DNA from 3 places in the Peribacillus sp. TH16 genome. Region 2 is predicted to be linked to each of the others. Evidence: riboswitches for the same ligand, from Rfam matches in the RefSeq annotation. Region 2 holds a riboswitch; each other region holds the start of a gene.
The links. A riboswitch is a leader RNA that binds a small molecule or an ion and turns the genes downstream of it on or off. The one in region 2 is predicted to bind cobalamin.
Positions count from the first base shown of each region.

Region 1: it holds a riboswitch for cobalamin, as region 2 does, so the genes downstream of both, JFV29_RS07585 (ribonucleoside-diphosphate reductase subunit alpha) here and JFV29_RS27460 (ABC transporter substrate-binding protein) in region 2, are expected to answer to the same signal.
Region 3: it holds a riboswitch for cobalamin, as region 2 does, so the genes downstream of both, nikA (nickel ABC transporter substrate-binding protein) here and JFV29_RS27460 (ABC transporter substrate-binding protein) in region 2, are expected to answer to the same signal.

Region 1 covers NZ_JAEKEM010000002.1:1,572,248-1,577,441, forward strand. The annotation lists gene JFV29_RS07570 (SulP family inorganic anion transporter) at 1-1,055, shown strand, start outside; gene JFV29_RS07575 (hypothetical protein) at 1,138-1,284, shown strand; gene JFV29_RS07580 (manganese-dependent inorganic pyrophosphatase) at 1,415-2,344, opposite strand; cobalamin riboswitch at 2,639-2,819, shown strand; gene JFV29_RS07585 (ribonucleoside-diphosphate reductase subunit alpha) at 2,957-5,194, shown strand, end outside.
Region 2 covers NZ_JAEKEM010000009.1:2,777,014-2,782,207, forward strand. The annotation lists gene JFV29_RS27450 (heme ABC transporter ATP-binding protein) at 1-884, opposite strand, end outside; gene JFV29_RS27455 (FecCD family ABC transporter permease) at 890-1,945, opposite strand; gene JFV29_RS27460 (ABC transporter substrate-binding protein) at 1,908-2,876, opposite strand; cobalamin riboswitch at 3,055-3,231, opposite strand; gene JFV29_RS27465 (polysaccharide deacetylase family protein) at 3,319-4,206, opposite strand; gene JFV29_RS27470 (ABC transporter ATP-binding protein) at 4,310-5,152, opposite strand; gene JFV29_RS27475 (FecCD family ABC transporter permease) at 5,149-5,194, opposite strand, start outside.
Region 3 covers NZ_JAEKEM010000002.1:405,295-410,488, forward strand. The annotation lists gene nikC (nickel ABC transporter permease subunit NikC) at 1-678, opposite strand, end outside; gene nikB (nickel ABC transporter permease) at 681-1,619, opposite strand; gene nikA (nickel ABC transporter substrate-binding protein) at 1,656-3,287, opposite strand; cobalamin riboswitch at 3,443-3,631, opposite strand; gene JFV29_RS01950 (aspartyl-phosphate phosphatase Spo0E family protein) at 4,215-4,385, shown strand; gene JFV29_RS01955 (heavy metal translocating P-type ATPase) at 4,543-5,194, opposite strand, start outside.

The DNA of each region.
Region 1 (5,194 bases), on a different contig from region 2:
CCCAACTTACTCATTTCGTGGGTGAAACGTGGATTATGTATGTCATGACGGCAGTTTCACTTGCAATCATCTATCTTTTTCCACGCATCACCAAAATCATTCCTTCACCACTGGTCGCTATCATATTCATGACTATTGTAGCAGTTACAACAGGGGCCACTGTGCGTACTGTTGGGGATATGGGGCAATTGACCGAGGCACTTCCAATGTTCATACTTCCAGATATTCCCTTTACATTTGAAACATTGGCTATCATTTTTCCTTATTCCATAGCACTTGCATTTGTCGGGTTGCTTGAATCATTATTGACGGCTCAAATTGTCGATGAGATGACCGATACAGATAGCAACAAAAATAGGGAAGCCAAAGGCCAGGGCATTGCGAATATTATCGCCGGGTGTTTCGGCGGTATGGCAGGATGCGCAATGATTGGTCAATCTGGAATTAACATTAAGTCTGGCGGCAGAGGTCGGCTTTCAACATTTGTTGCCGGGGCTTTTTTGATGGTTTTAATCGTGATACTGAATGACGTCCTTATTAAAATTCCAATGGCAGCCCTTGTTGCAGTCATGATTATGGTTTCAATAGGAACATTCGACTGGTCTTCCTTGAAGAGGCTCAGACTAGCTCCTAAGACGGATGCAGCTGTGATGATTGTAACTGTCATCATTGTTCTTTATACGCATGATTTATCAAAAGGCGTATTTGCCGGCGTTCTCTTGAGCATGATTTTCTTCTCGGCTAAAATTTCTAAAGTGTCGGTTGAAAAAGCAGAGGACATTCAGGCTAAGAAAATTATTTATCGTATAACCGGACAATTATTTTTCGCCTCGGTTCAGGACTTTGTTTCCAAGTTCGATGTAAATGAAAAGGCTGATTCTATCACCATTGATTTTTCCCATTCAAAAATATGGGATGCTTCTGCAGTCGGCGCAGTTGATAAGGTTGTCCTTAAATATCGGCTACATGGTAAATCTGTTCAGGTGCTTGGTCTCGATCATGAAAGTTCCCAATTGCTTGAAAAGCTCGCCACTTATGATAGTAAAATATCTTAAGTTTAAATTTTGCTGAATAGAAACTTTTTAAACCGACAAAATAGATAACATGAAATATATCTAGATGGAAGGAGCAAAAAGTATGATATCCGAGCAGGATTATACGGCAGCAAACCTGTCACAAGATTTACTGAATGAACTAAGAAGCTTTGAAAGCAAGCTAGGCCAAGACGCAAATAAAGAACTAATTATTATCGCCTATGAAAAAGAGAAGGAAGCTTTGAATTAAAAAAAAGACTCAAACGTCATTTAAATGGCTTGTTTGAGTCCTTTTTTATAGACATGATTGAAATTTGTTGATCCTCACAATATTACATAAAAAGGGTGCTCGAAGTATTCAGAGCACCCTTTTCACATCTTTATTTACTGAATATGTCCGTTAAAACCGGCACGATTTGTTTTTTACGTGATACAACGCCTTCTAAGACGGCAATGTTGTTGCTCAATGTAACGTTATACGCTTTTTCAACTGCTTCCGTTGATTTCCCAAGAGCCAAGGCAACAGAATCATTTGTTAAAATATCCGTTACAACGAATAAGAATAAATCTAATTCTTTCGTAGCAATAACAGCTTCAATAGCTGCTTCTAATTCAGCTTGTTTTGCAAGAACTTCGTTCGGATCCACAGCATTGACTTGAGCAATCTCCACTTTCGCAGTTCCCATAGAGAATTCTTTTGCATCAAGAGTAATTAGCTGGGCAATTGTTTTGTCGCTCAGGTCAGCGCCTGCTTTTAACATTTCTAAGCCATATGTTTCAGCATTTACTCCGGCAATCTCCGCTAATTCCATTGCTGCTGCAACATCTTGCTCTGTGCAGGTTGGAGATTTGAACAATAAAGAATCGGAAATGATGGCAGATAGCATTAGACCTGCGATTGCTTTAGGCACTTCAATACCGTTTTCTTTATAGATTTTATTTAAAATAGTTGCCGTGCAACCAACTGGTTCTGCGCGGTAATATAAAGGATCACTTGTTTCAAAGTTAGCGATACGGTGGTGGTCGATAACTTCTAAAACACGGACTTGGTCAATGTCTTCTGCACTTTGCTGGCGTTCGTTGTGATCGACTAAAATCACACCATCCGCTTCCCCTGCCACTTTTTCTACAAGACGAGGAGCTTCGAATTTGAATTGGTCTAATGCATATTGAGTTTCACCATTCACTTCACCAAGACGAACAGGTTCAGCATTGATACCTAGTTGTTTTTTCAGATCCGCATAAGCGATAGCTGAACAAATTGTGTCTGTATCTGGGTTTTTATGTCCAAAAACTAATACTTTTTCCAAGATTATTTCTCCTTTTTAATAAATATTTTTCCGGGAACCCCCATCATTACAATAAGGGAGAGCCACCTTTACTATACACTTTATTTTAACATAAAATCTCTTACATTCAGCGTTTGAATTTCCCATTTTCCTATTAATTCTTTCACTCTTTTTCCCTCTCCCCTCACTTTGTCAATAGATAAGGATTGGTTTTTATCAAATATATTAGTTGAATTATCGTCTCATATGGATTACGATAATATAAGCAGAAATACTAGATATTGATATTAAAAACAACACACATAACTATATATAGAATTATTTGTAATCCAAGGTGCCAGTGATGGCTGAAAAGGGAATCCGGTGTAAACCCGGAACTGTCCCCGCAACTGTAAATGTGACGAAATGAGAAAACCACTGTATAGCTCATTATACGGGAAGAACTCAAAGTAGGATGATCATGAGTCAGGAGACCTGCCTGGATTTTTCACGTTTCTTATTCTTCGGGGATTGAGATGATGAAACGATAGTATAACGGCTATTTTTTCATGGCTCTTTTATTCTATCGTTTGATCCGCTCAATTTATTGGGCGGATTTTTTTATTTAACGGAAGTTTACAAGGAGGATTATTCATGACTCAAACATATAACTCTACTATAGTGAAAAATGACACAGAAACAAGTTCTATCCAGCTTGAGATGTTATCCAAGGAATTCGAAGGCCGGCTAGATATGGAAAAGTTCAAAAAGCGTTTTACAAAATGGCTGGATCGTAAAAGTGACTCAACAGAAGAACAAACTTCAAAAAAACTGATCCAGCTTGCTCTCGAAAGTGTAGACATAGATGCTCCAGATTGGACGTTTGTTGCTGCGGCAGAACTTTTGAATACGATGTACAGGGATGCACAAGCGAATCGCGGTTATGAGAGCGTGAGCTACGGACCGTTCTATGAATTAATCGCAGGACTATCTCAACAGCAAGAGGGGGAACGCTACCCGATTTATAAACCCGAACTACTCGACTCTTACTCCAAAGAAGAAATTGAAGAATTAGGCTTAGTGATCGATCCGGAAAAAGATAAACTATTTTCTTATATCGGTATCTACTTATTAAACGACCGCTACCTAGCCCGTCCGAAAAAAGACAAGGTCTACGAACTGCCTCAGGAGCGCTTCATGATCATCGCTATGGAAATTATGCGAATGGAAAAAACAGAACACCGCCTGCAACTTGTCAAAGAGGCATACTGGGCGATGTCCAATCTGTATATGACCGTCGCGACACCTACCCTATCAAACGCAGGCAAAACTCACGGTCAGTTAAGTTCATGCTTTATTGACGCGATTGAAGATTCTATTGATGGCATTTATCTATCCAACTACGATGCCGCTAAAGTATCTAAATTCGGCGGTGGTGTAGGACTTTATGTCGGTAAAATCCGCTCACTTGGTTCTGATATCCGTGGTTTTTCTGGAAACAGTTCAGGCACGACCCCTTGGATCCGTTTGTTTAACCAGACTGCTGTCAGCGTCGATCAATTGGGCCAGCGTAAAGGAGCAATCGCGATTTATTTGGATGCCTGGCATAAAGATATCATGAGTTTCCTTGACTTAAAGACACAAAACGGTGATGACCGGTTGAAAGCTCATGATATTTTTACAGGTGTATGTATTCCTGATCTGTTCATGGAAGCCGTACGCGATCGGAAAGAATGGTATCTTTTCGACCCACATACCGTAAAGCAAACCCTTGGATTCTCACTCGAAGATTTTTATGACGAGAAAAAAGGCGAAGGAAGCTTCAGAAATCATTACGCTCACGCTGTGGAGGCTGCGGAAAATGGCACACTTCCTAGCTATAGCTTTGAAAAAATCAACGCGATGGACATTATGAAAAGCATTATGATTTCTCAGCTAGAAGAAGGCGTACCGTATATGTTCTACCGTGATGAAGTGAACCGTAAGAATCCTAATAAACATAAAGGAATGATTTATTGTTCCAACCTTTGCACAGAGATTGCTCAAAACTTAAGCCCTTCAACGATCACGGATGAATACGAAACTGAAGATGGCGATGTAGTTGTAGTTCGTAAAAGCGGCGATTTCGTTGTATGTAACCTCTCTTCCATTAACCTGCCTCGCGCGGTAAGTAGCGATGTATTAGAAAGATTGATTCCGATTCAGATCCGCATGCTCGATAACGTCATTGATGTGAACAGTCTTCCGGTCAAGCAAGCATCCATCTCAAACAAGCGTTACCGGGCAATTGGCTTAGGAACATTTGGATGGCATCATTTACTTGCCACCCAGAATATATATTGGGAATCAGATGAGGCCGTTCAATATGCTGATACTTTATACGAAAAAATTGCTTACTTAACAATCAAAGCGTCTAATGAATTGGCTAAGGAAAAAGGAACGTACCCATATTTTGAAGGATCTGATTGGCATACAGGCCAATATTTCGAACTTCGTGACTATACCGATGAAAAATGGATGGATTTAAAAGAAAATGTGCAGCTACACGGTACCCGTAATGGATATTTAATGGCCATTGCACCTAATTCATCAACTGCTAAAATCGGTAACTCCACTGATGGAATCGATCCCTTATATGAAATTGAATTTTATGAAGAAAAGAAAAACTTCAAATTCAAAGTGACAGCACCCGGATTGACGCCTAATACGTATGAGTATTATAAAAAAACACGATTTAACTTGGACCAACTGGAAAGCATCAGACAAAATGCAGCCCGTCAGCGTCATATTGACCAAGCTATCAGCTTTAACCTGTATGTCCACAACACAATCAAGGCTAAAGTTCTATTGGATATCCATTTAACAGCATGGGAAAGCGGATTGAAATCAACA
Region 2 (5,194 bases):
CCAGAAGACATCGTTCTAAGCGGAATTGGTGAATTCAATTGAATTATTTCGGTGCCAACCGTCAAATAGGTTTCATTAATTTCCAAAGGTGCGAAATCACAGACATGCTTTTCCGGGACAATGAACATTTGCGGCTTCGGAAGGGCAGGATGCGGATGTTTTTCAATCGTCGTCCGGTATACCTCCTGGATCCGTTCCTGTTGGAGCACTTCATTCGGCACATTAATGACTTGAATTTGTCCTTTTTCAAGCAACATCAGCCGATCACAGTACAAGCCGGCCAAATTCAAGTCATGGAAGATTGAGATAACTGTTAGCTCCAGCTCCTTGGCCATTTTCCTCATTAAATCAAGAAGCTCCTTTTGATAGGAAAGATCCAAGTGGTTCGTTGGTTCATCTAAAAAAAGAATTTCCGGTTCTTGGGCAAGTGCTTGTGCCAATAAGACCCGCTGTCTCTCACCGCCTGATAATCGTTCAAAATGAAGATCCTGAAAATCCGCGACTCCCGTTTGCTTCATCACACGTTGGACAATCACCTCATCCTCAGAAGTCCAACTATGAAACCAGCCTGTTTGGTGAGCATAACGGCCAAGAGAAACAGTCTCTTTTACCGTATAAGAAAAGGCTAATGAGGAATGTTGAGGCAACACGGCTATAACTTGTGCAAGTTGTTTGGCCGAATACTCCTTCAAGTCTCTTCCCCTTATTCGTATGCTTCCTACCTTATAATCGAGAACCCCGCTAAGCATACTTAATAGCGTCGTTTTTCCGCTGCCATTTGGACCGAGAATCCCAAATAATTCCCCTTTATGTACGTCAAAAGAGACAGAGTCCAAAACAGCTTTATTGCCATATCCACCTGTTAACCCTTTAACTTCAAGCATGAATTCTACCCTTCTCTCCGTCTCTTTAATAAAATCAGGGCAAATGCCGGGGCCCCGATTAGTGAGGTAATTACACCAATCGGCAGTTCCGAAGGTGCAATGATCGTCCTTGCTACAAGGTCAGCCAAAATTAAAAATCCGCTTCCTACGAGCAAAGATAACGGCAATAAATGCTTATGATCTGGCCCCCAAATCCTACGAACCAAATGAGGAATAACCAATCCTACAAAGCCAATCGTTCCCGAAACAGCAACGGCTGCCCCAGTTAATATCGAACCAGCTATCAGAATCCACATTTTTCTCCGCTGAACATTCACACCCAAATGCTTTGCACGATCTTCCCCAAACGTCATCGCATTCAATTCTTGGGTATTCATAATCAAGATCAACGAACCAATGATAAAAAACGGCAAAATAATCGCGATATAATTCCAGCCGCGCATTGAAACGCTTCCCATCAGCCATCCGATGATTTGTCTTAATTCCTCGCCCGTCAACGCAATCATTAATGAGATGAAGGCACTTAAAAACGAGCTGAAAATGATTCCGGTTAAAATAATTGTTTCTACTTTCATCGATCGATCCATTTTTCTCGCAAAAGTTAGCACACAGAAAATCGTAAGCAATGAAAACATAATACTTAACGTCGGTAGGGTATATAAACCGATCAACGGCAATGATATATTCAAAAACAATGTCAATACAGCGCCTACTGATGCTCCTGATGAAATCCCTAATGTGTAGGGGTCAGCAAGCGGGTTCCTGAGCAGTCCCTGAAAGGCTGCCCCGGCAATCGCAAGCGAAGCCCCAACCAAACCTGCAAGTAATACACGTGGCAGGCGGATGTTCATTACGATATTCGTCAGCATCACATCTGGCTCAACTGAGATTGGTAAATGAAAAAATTCCTTGCCGATAATTTGTATAAGCGCTGGAATCGGTACTGACACCGAACCAAAGGAAATGCCAAACGTCATTGCGAAAAGCAAAAACAATAACGCAATCAAATAAGCAAACGCCCACTTAGTTGTCAAATAGGTTCGGATAGACTGATTTGGCAAGTTCCTCTACTCCCTCTATTAAGCGTGGACCAGAACGGGTCACTAAGTCAGAATGGACATCAAAGACTTGACCATCCTTAACAGCAGCTACATCTTCCCATCCTTTTCGGCCCGTCACTTCACTGACTGGATCTTTTGTATAATAACCATATGTTGTAATAATGACATCCGGATTTGCAGCAATCATAGACTCTTCGTCAATTTTCGCCCACCCGTCCAATTCGGCTGCTGCATTTTTCGCTGAAATTATGTTAAGCATTTCATTCATGAATGTATTTTTTCCAGGTGTATAAATATCCGGTGATGGCGAAACCTCTACTAGAACGGTTTTTCTTTCCTCATCCTTAACGGATTTAGCTTTTTCCTGAATTTTCTTCAGTTTCGTTTTCATATTCGCAACGATTTCTTTTGCCTTATCATGTTCTCCCGTTGCCTGTCCAATCATATCAATAGACTCATACACTTCGTCAAAGCTTTGTGCATCATTGACTACAAGGACATCTATTCCAGCATCCTTAAGCTGCTGCAATCCCTCATTCGAATTATGGGCACTGGATGCATGAGCAAGAACAAGATCAGGCTTTAAGGAAACGATTAACTCCGTGTTCATTTCCATTCCGCCAACTTTTTCAATTTCTTTCGTTTCTTCCGGGTAATTATCAATGTCGGATACACCAACAACCTTTTTACCCAAACCAAGTGCAAAGACCACTTCTGTATTACTTGGTATCAATGTAACAATTTTCTTTGGTTGTTCTTCTATCGTTACTTTTTCACCCGTTGCATCTTTTATCGTAATCGGGAAAGCTTGGTTTTCAGTATGATTCGTTTGTTGCTTTTCTTTCGTTCCTTCTTTTGATGTATCATTGCAACCAACCATAATACCTGCAGTTAGTAACATCACTAGAATCAGACCATAGATTTTCTTCATTTTACATCCCCCACAATCTTTTAATTCAATTTCCGACCACCTAAAGAAAACGCATCCTGAAGTGAAGAAGCGAATTTCAAAACAAAAGCATCTCCCGTCAAACGGAAGATGCTTGTATGGCAACAATATAATTACGGACTCAGAAGGTCTGCCACACACCTTCCCATCCGCGTAGGTTACAGGTGTACGAATCTTGGCAGGTCTCCTGGCTAATGGTCATCGTCAACGGCACCTTCCCATATCTCACATACAGTGGTACACAGCCGCTAACTCCCATTTACAGTGGCGGGACCGCGTTGGTATTTCACCAACTTCCCTTTTAAGTCATTAAGACACCAAATCGTTCATATGTATATAATTTTCACTGCTTTTCATTATACACTATGTAAGAAATGATTATTATATGATTTTTCAGACTGATTCCGAAATACCTTGTCTTCAATTAATAACGTGATGCATTTTCAATCAGCGCTGCAAATCCATCGACTGACAATCCGGGTGAAATCCGAACTCGGTGTAGTGCATGCATCCCTTGGTCCCTTGAAGCTCCACCAGCTTCGGTGGTTACTGCCATCTTGTATCCAGCTTCTTCTGACAACCTAAGGCTCTCCTCGTTATACCGACCAACAGGATATGAAAGTACTGTCGTGTCCTGTTGGAGAATACGATCGAATAAATCCTTTGACTGTACCATTTCAGCTTCCTGCTGCCCTACCGTCATACGGTTAAGCTCAAGATGGTTGATAGTATGACTTTCAATAGAAATCCCATTCTCGCTCATCTCCACCATTTGTTCTTCCGTCAGGTGATGACTTTTTTCAATAGATTTCCCGATCATAAAAACAGTAGCTTTCATATTATATTCTTTTAATATAGGAAAAGCCTCCGTGTAATTATCTGTATAGCCATCATCAAAAGTAAGCCAGACACACTTTTCACTTGGCATCCGATTTTCCGTTAAAACAAGAAATGCTTCCCTAGGGGATAATGTATAGTAATCATTCTCCCGAAGCCAGTTCATTTGTGATTGAAATTCCTCTCTTGGTACCCGAAGGTTATTACCTTCAGAAATACTATGATACATCAATATTGGAAGTTGAACCGTGGACTCGGCTCTTATCCAGTTTCTCGTATCGATCTGTTCAGGATATAATCTGTCCTCCGAATTCTGCCCGACGTCATTCTCCGCTGCTGCAACCACTTCAATGTTATCTTCCGCAATCGGTGCAGCCGTCTTTGTACCTATATTCTCTAAAACCCCTTGTGAGCATGAAGGCAAAATTAAAATTCCCAGCAATGCTACCATCAATAAAACTCTGTATTTCCTCACTATCATTCTCCTAATTTTTTCTAGCATAATAGTACCAGAAAACTAGTAAATAATAAAGTATTCCATTTAGCGAAAAAAAAGGCAACCCGGTGGCTGCCTTTTTTTAACTAGTAAATCGACAAGTACTTTGATCACGCGGAATGCCTAAATCTTTCGGCACCATCGTTTCAATCAAAAAGTTCTCATCTTCTTCATAAATAATCTTCTTCATTTCAATTCCGAAGTATTCCTTCATCCGGGATTCTGTCATTACTTCCTGGACTTCCCCGTAAACGACCGGCTTTTGTTTGGCTGTCATTAACACATGGTCAGCAAGGAAAAACGCATGGTTTGGGTAATGCGTGTTTATGATACAAGAGATTTTCTTTTCTTGTGACAAACGCTTTAATGTCTGTAAAATCACAACCTGCTTTTGAACATCAAGATGGGATTCCGGTTCATCGAGAATGAGCACTTCCGGGTCTGATACCAGCGTACGTGCAATCAACGCTAGTTGCAACTCACCACCACTGACTGTATTGCAGGACTTCCCAGCAAGATGGCCAATCCCTACAGTTTCCAGGGCTAGGTGAGCGGCTTCACGGTCCTTCACGGAAGGCTGGGCAAGCGCACTGATGTATGGGGCTCTTCCCATAATGACCAATTCTTCGAGTGTAAAACCAAATACCATTTTATGCGCCTGCGGAACATAACCAATCCGTTTCCAGACGGTTTTGCGTGAAAGCGAAGGAAGCGGCTTTCCATCAATGAGCGTTTGACCTTTTTTCCAGTCCAGAAGACCTGTGATGCATTTTAACATCGTTGTCTTTCCTGCACCGTTTGGTCCTAGTATCGCCATTATCTCTCCGTCATTCAGCGAAAAGTTAATGTCTGTTTGGTAAAGGTAAGGAACTTCTTCTTTTTTCCGAGCATAAAAGTAATTTCCTCCCTGCACCTCAATTCTCATGACCAGCCACCTCCTGTTTTTCTAAGCAATATTGCGAAAAAT
Region 3 (5,194 bases), on a different contig from region 2:
TGCATCTGGAGGCTGTATGCCAAGACCTAGAAAAGAGAGACCAGAAATTGCCAAAATAACTCCTCCGATGTCCATAAAGATTAATACAACAACTTGAGAGATGATGGCAGGTAAGATATGTTTGATGATAATGCTACTCCTTGGTGTCCCGCATATTTTGGCTGCTAAGACAAAGTTTTGCTCCTTTACACTAAGTACCATACCTCGAATGACGCGTGCATAAAAAACCCATTGGACAAGCACCATCGCCAAAATCAGATTGTCAAGACTCGGTCCTAAAATTCCGACTAAAGCAAGGGACAGAAGAAAGCTTGGGAATGCCATGAGTATGTCACACATTCTCATGAAGAGATAATCAACCTTCCCCCCTATAAAGCCTGCATAAATACCAAGTGGGATACTAATAATCATCATTAATCCCATGACAAGGAAAGCTGTTCCCAACGAGGTTCGTGTTCCATAGATTAATCGGGACAAAATACATCTCCCTAAATGATCAGTCCCCAATGGAAACTGAGAGGAGGGCCCTTGCAGCTTCTGAACGATATCAATCAAGTTCGGATCATTAGGAGCCAAAAAAGGAGCAAAAAGAGCCAATACTGTCAGGAAGGAAATAATCATGATGCTGATCATCATGAGCTTATGTGTCATCAGCTTTCGTTTCACGTTTTGCACCACTCTTATTTCTCTCCCTCCCAGCGTATACGAGGATCCAGGAAAGAATATGTAAGATCCACAAGAAGATTACAGACCACAAAGATCACGCCCATAAATAATACACACCCCTGAATCATCGGATAATCTTGATTTAATATAGATGTGACAAATAACTGTCCCATGCCGGGCCAAGCAAAAATTGTTTCAACAATAACCGCTCCGCTTAGCATGTTACCGAAGCTCATGCCAAGTCCAGTTACCACAGGTAGTAAGGACTTTTTTAAGACATGCCTGATAACGATTAGTCTTTGACGCAACCCTCTCGCTCTAGCATAAACAACAAATGGCTCATTCAAATTTCCCAGCATGCTAGCCCGAAGCAATCGCATATACGTACCTATATACGCAAAAGCCAATGTCAAGGAAGGAAGCACTAGATGAGCCAAAGTCCCCCTTCCCAATACAGGAAATAAATCTAACTTTACTGATAAAAAATAGATCAAGAGAAAGCCAAGCCAAAAGGTTGGCATAGAGACACTTACAAAGGCTAGTATTCTGCTAAACTGATCAACAAATTTCCCCTTGTAAATAGCAGAAATCATTCCTAAGGGTAAACTAATAAAAACAATAAAGATAAGCGAAGCAATTGTTAATTGAACTGTTGGGAAGAAATGTACCACAATTTCTTCCCATACAGAGTTATTGGACACATAAGACATCCCTAAATCCAATTGCAACACTTTTCCCAGCCACTCAAAATACTGGACATATAAAGGCTTGTTTAATCCAAGCTCAACTCGAAGGGCTGCCACTGTCTCATCCGTAGGAGGTATATGTGACGCCCTTAAGTAAGCTACTGCCGGATCTCCAGGAATTAAGTGAAGCAAGATAAAAGTGATGAGCGAAATTCCTAATAAAATTGGAATTAAACTTGTGAGACGTTTAAAAATAAACCAACTCATGTAGCACTCCTTAAGTTGTTTTTAAGTATCCCCACTTCAATTAACGTCAATTGAAGTTAAAGGGACCTCAGCTTCTTGAGGTAAAAAATCTACTCCACTAATGTTTTTTTGATACACTGCTATATTAGACTGATAAGATATCGGTAAATAAATTGCTTGTTCGTGCAATGTCGTTAATATTTCTGAATACAGTATTTTTCTCTCTTCTTCGTCTGTAGTTAATAATACTTTCTTAATTTTCTGGTCTATTTCTTTTTTTACTGGCAACCCTAATTGAGCGTTATAATCTGGACCACCATTTTCCGTATTTGTCGTCATAGAAGCTAAATAGGAATGTGGATCAAATGGTACAGCCCAAGTAGATGTAAATAATAAATCAAATTGACCTTGAAATGCATTTGTCCAAAAAGTATTAGTTTCTTGACTAGTCAACTTAACATCTATTCCTAGCTTTCTAAAATCACCTTGGGTAAATTCTGCGATTGACTTTTGGATGTTGTCTGTACTATTAAACAGTAATTCCAATTGCAATTCTTTTCCGTCTTTTTCTCTAAATGGTTTCCCCTTCACTTGTTTCCATCCGGCTTCATCCAATAACTGTTTTGCTTTTTCTGCATCATATTCATATGGCTTTATATTAATTTTCGTGTATGGCAAAGTAGGTGGAAACAAAGTATCAGCCTTTTTTTCCATACCATAAAAGATCTTATCAATAACAGCCTGTTTATTAAAAGCATGTTGGAGAGCTAACCGAACTTTAAGGTCTTTAGTCGCTTCTCTGTTTGAATTAAGAAGAAGCGTTCTTGTAGCTGTAGGTTCTGACAATTTGGTTTCATATTGCCCTGAATTCTTCAAAAATTGGAATGAATCTTGGCTTATGACTCCGTTTCCAAAAATAAAGTCGAGTTCTTTTTTCTCAAAAGCTAATACTCTTGACTCACCGTCAGTAATGACTTTAACAACCACCTTATCTACTTTAGGTTTAGTACCCCAATACTGTTCATTCCTTTTAAAAACTGCAAACTCATTTTTCTTATATTCGCTCAATACCCACGGTCCTGTGCCAATCGGAGACTTGAGTCCGTCCTTAAATGTGTTTTGACTGTCCGGAAAAGCAGCTTCTCCTACAAATCTCAACGGTCTGATGTAAGTTAGTTCTTGAAGAGTTGGATAATACGCGTTGTTCAAAATAAGTTTAAATGTATATTCATCTATTATTTCAGTACCTTTGATTTGGTTAATTAATTCCACCCATTCATGTTGTTTGCGATTATCTAAAATGGTATCAAAGTTTTTCTTAACGATTGCAGCATTAAAGAGGGAACCATCGGAAAATTTAACATCTTTCCTCAGATGGAATATATATTCTTTTCCATCTTTCGATATATCCCAGCTCTCTGCAAGCCAAGGCTGAATTTCTCCGCCTTCACCGTAATAAACTAGGGATTCATATACCATAGCCTGGGAAAAAAACTCATTCGGAAAATATGTGTGTGGATTTAAGTCACCTATATCCCCAGGCCATGAAAAAGTAACAACTTTTTGTTTATCTTTATTTGATGTATTTTCTTGATCTATTGTTGTGTTGCTGCAACCAGTAACAAAAATTGTGAAAATTACTAGTAGTCCAACAAAAGAATGGAATAAACTAGACCGTAGTAAAAACATGTTTTCTCACCTTCAATTATGGAATTTTATCTATTTGAAAAATCACGAAATATAAAAAAGCATTTCCAACCAGATTTAACGGTCAGAAATGCTTATAATTTAAGAACAAATTCGTCTTCTAGCACTCTAACACCTCCCTATCTCCCGTAGGTTTAACAGCATTTTTAGAACGGGCAGGTTTTCTGACTTAGGTTCATCATCTCCATGCGTCTTCCCGGATATTATCCAGTGACTTTCTTGCATAGGACTCACCATTACAGCGGCGGGACCGTGCCGGATTTTGCACCGGCTTCCCTTTTAAATATTCGCTTTTAAACGAATATACCCATTCCAATACTATATGAAATTTTCCCTCATCTTCATAGTAAATAATAGAGCTTGTCTATCCTAAAATTATTTTGTCGAAACCATTTGTTACTTCTTAACACTTTATTAGTTTCATCTCTAAGTAATTTTTGATAAACCCAGCTACTAATCCTATCCATCTAGCAATAAACGAAATACAGTTAGTAAAAAGGAGAATAAACAGGTTCTCTTTAAAATTCAACAAATATTAAATTCTCCTAAATTATACAGTTTTACGAATACAACTCTCTCAAAATGGAGATATTCACTATATGAAAATAAAATCAAAAAAAGTTTACCTAATACAAATTATATTCTTTATTGCAAATTTATGCTATATCAAATTAAAGTCCTGATGTTTTTTAACGGCTCGTTATGTATGGAAGTAATAATTTTATATGAATAGTTATCTGTAATTACATATATCGAATGATAGTGAGGAAGATTTGTATTGCTCCCGCCAGAATTTGTTTACTTTTAATAAGTAAATACTTACTATAATATTTAAAATCATCCTAATTTATGTAATAATAAATATACTACAATAAAGGAAAGGTTTTGAGGGGATTTTCGTTGGAAAGTATGGAACTGCTACATAATAAAATAGAGACAATGAGGAAAGAATTAATAAATACAGCCTTGAAACATGGATTCACCTCACCAAAAACATTACATTTGAGCCAAGAACTTGATAAACTCTTGAATATACTTTTGCATGAACAGGAGTCGCTAACTCCAATAGGCCTTCAATAAGATGTAAGGGTGCTTCTCCACTAAGTAAGTATGCTGTGTCTTGTAAGTCAAATTAGTGGAAAACAAGCAACTATAAATATCAACAGAACTATTTAACAGAGACTAAAAAAAGCATTGATACGAGTACCAATGCTTCTCCAAAATATTAATTTTATCTTTAAAGCTTTACCCTTTGCAGTCGAAGTGCATTTATTACAACGGATACAGAACTAAATGCCATGGCAGCACCTGCTAACCAAGGGGCAAGTAGCCCAATAGCCGCAATCGGTATTCCTATTACGTTATAGGCAAAGGCCCAGAACAGGTTTTGTTTAATATTTCGCATGGTTTTTCTACTCATGTGAATAGCATCTGCAATGCTGTTTAAATCCCCACGAATTAAAGTAATATCCGCAGCTTCCATGGCCACGTCTGTCCCCGTCCCGATAGCCATACCAATATCAGCTAGGGCAAGTGCTGGTGCATCATTGATTCCATCTCCAACCATAGCCACTTTCTTTCCAGCTGCTTGAAGTTTTTTCACTTCTTCCGCTTTCCCTTCAGGAAGTACTTCCGCAATGACCTGGTCAATGCCAACTTTGTTTCCTATGGCATGAGCAGTCCTTTGATTATCACCCGTTATCATGATGACCTGAATATCCATCTCTTTTAACCTTTTTATGGCTGTTTGAGAAGTGTCTTTTATGGTATCCGCCACAGCAATAAGACCTGCATATTCACCATCAATGCTAGCCAGCATCGCGGTTTTACCTTGCCCTTCAAGGTCTTCCATGGCCGGTAGTGCATTTGTAATATCCACGTTATTTTGC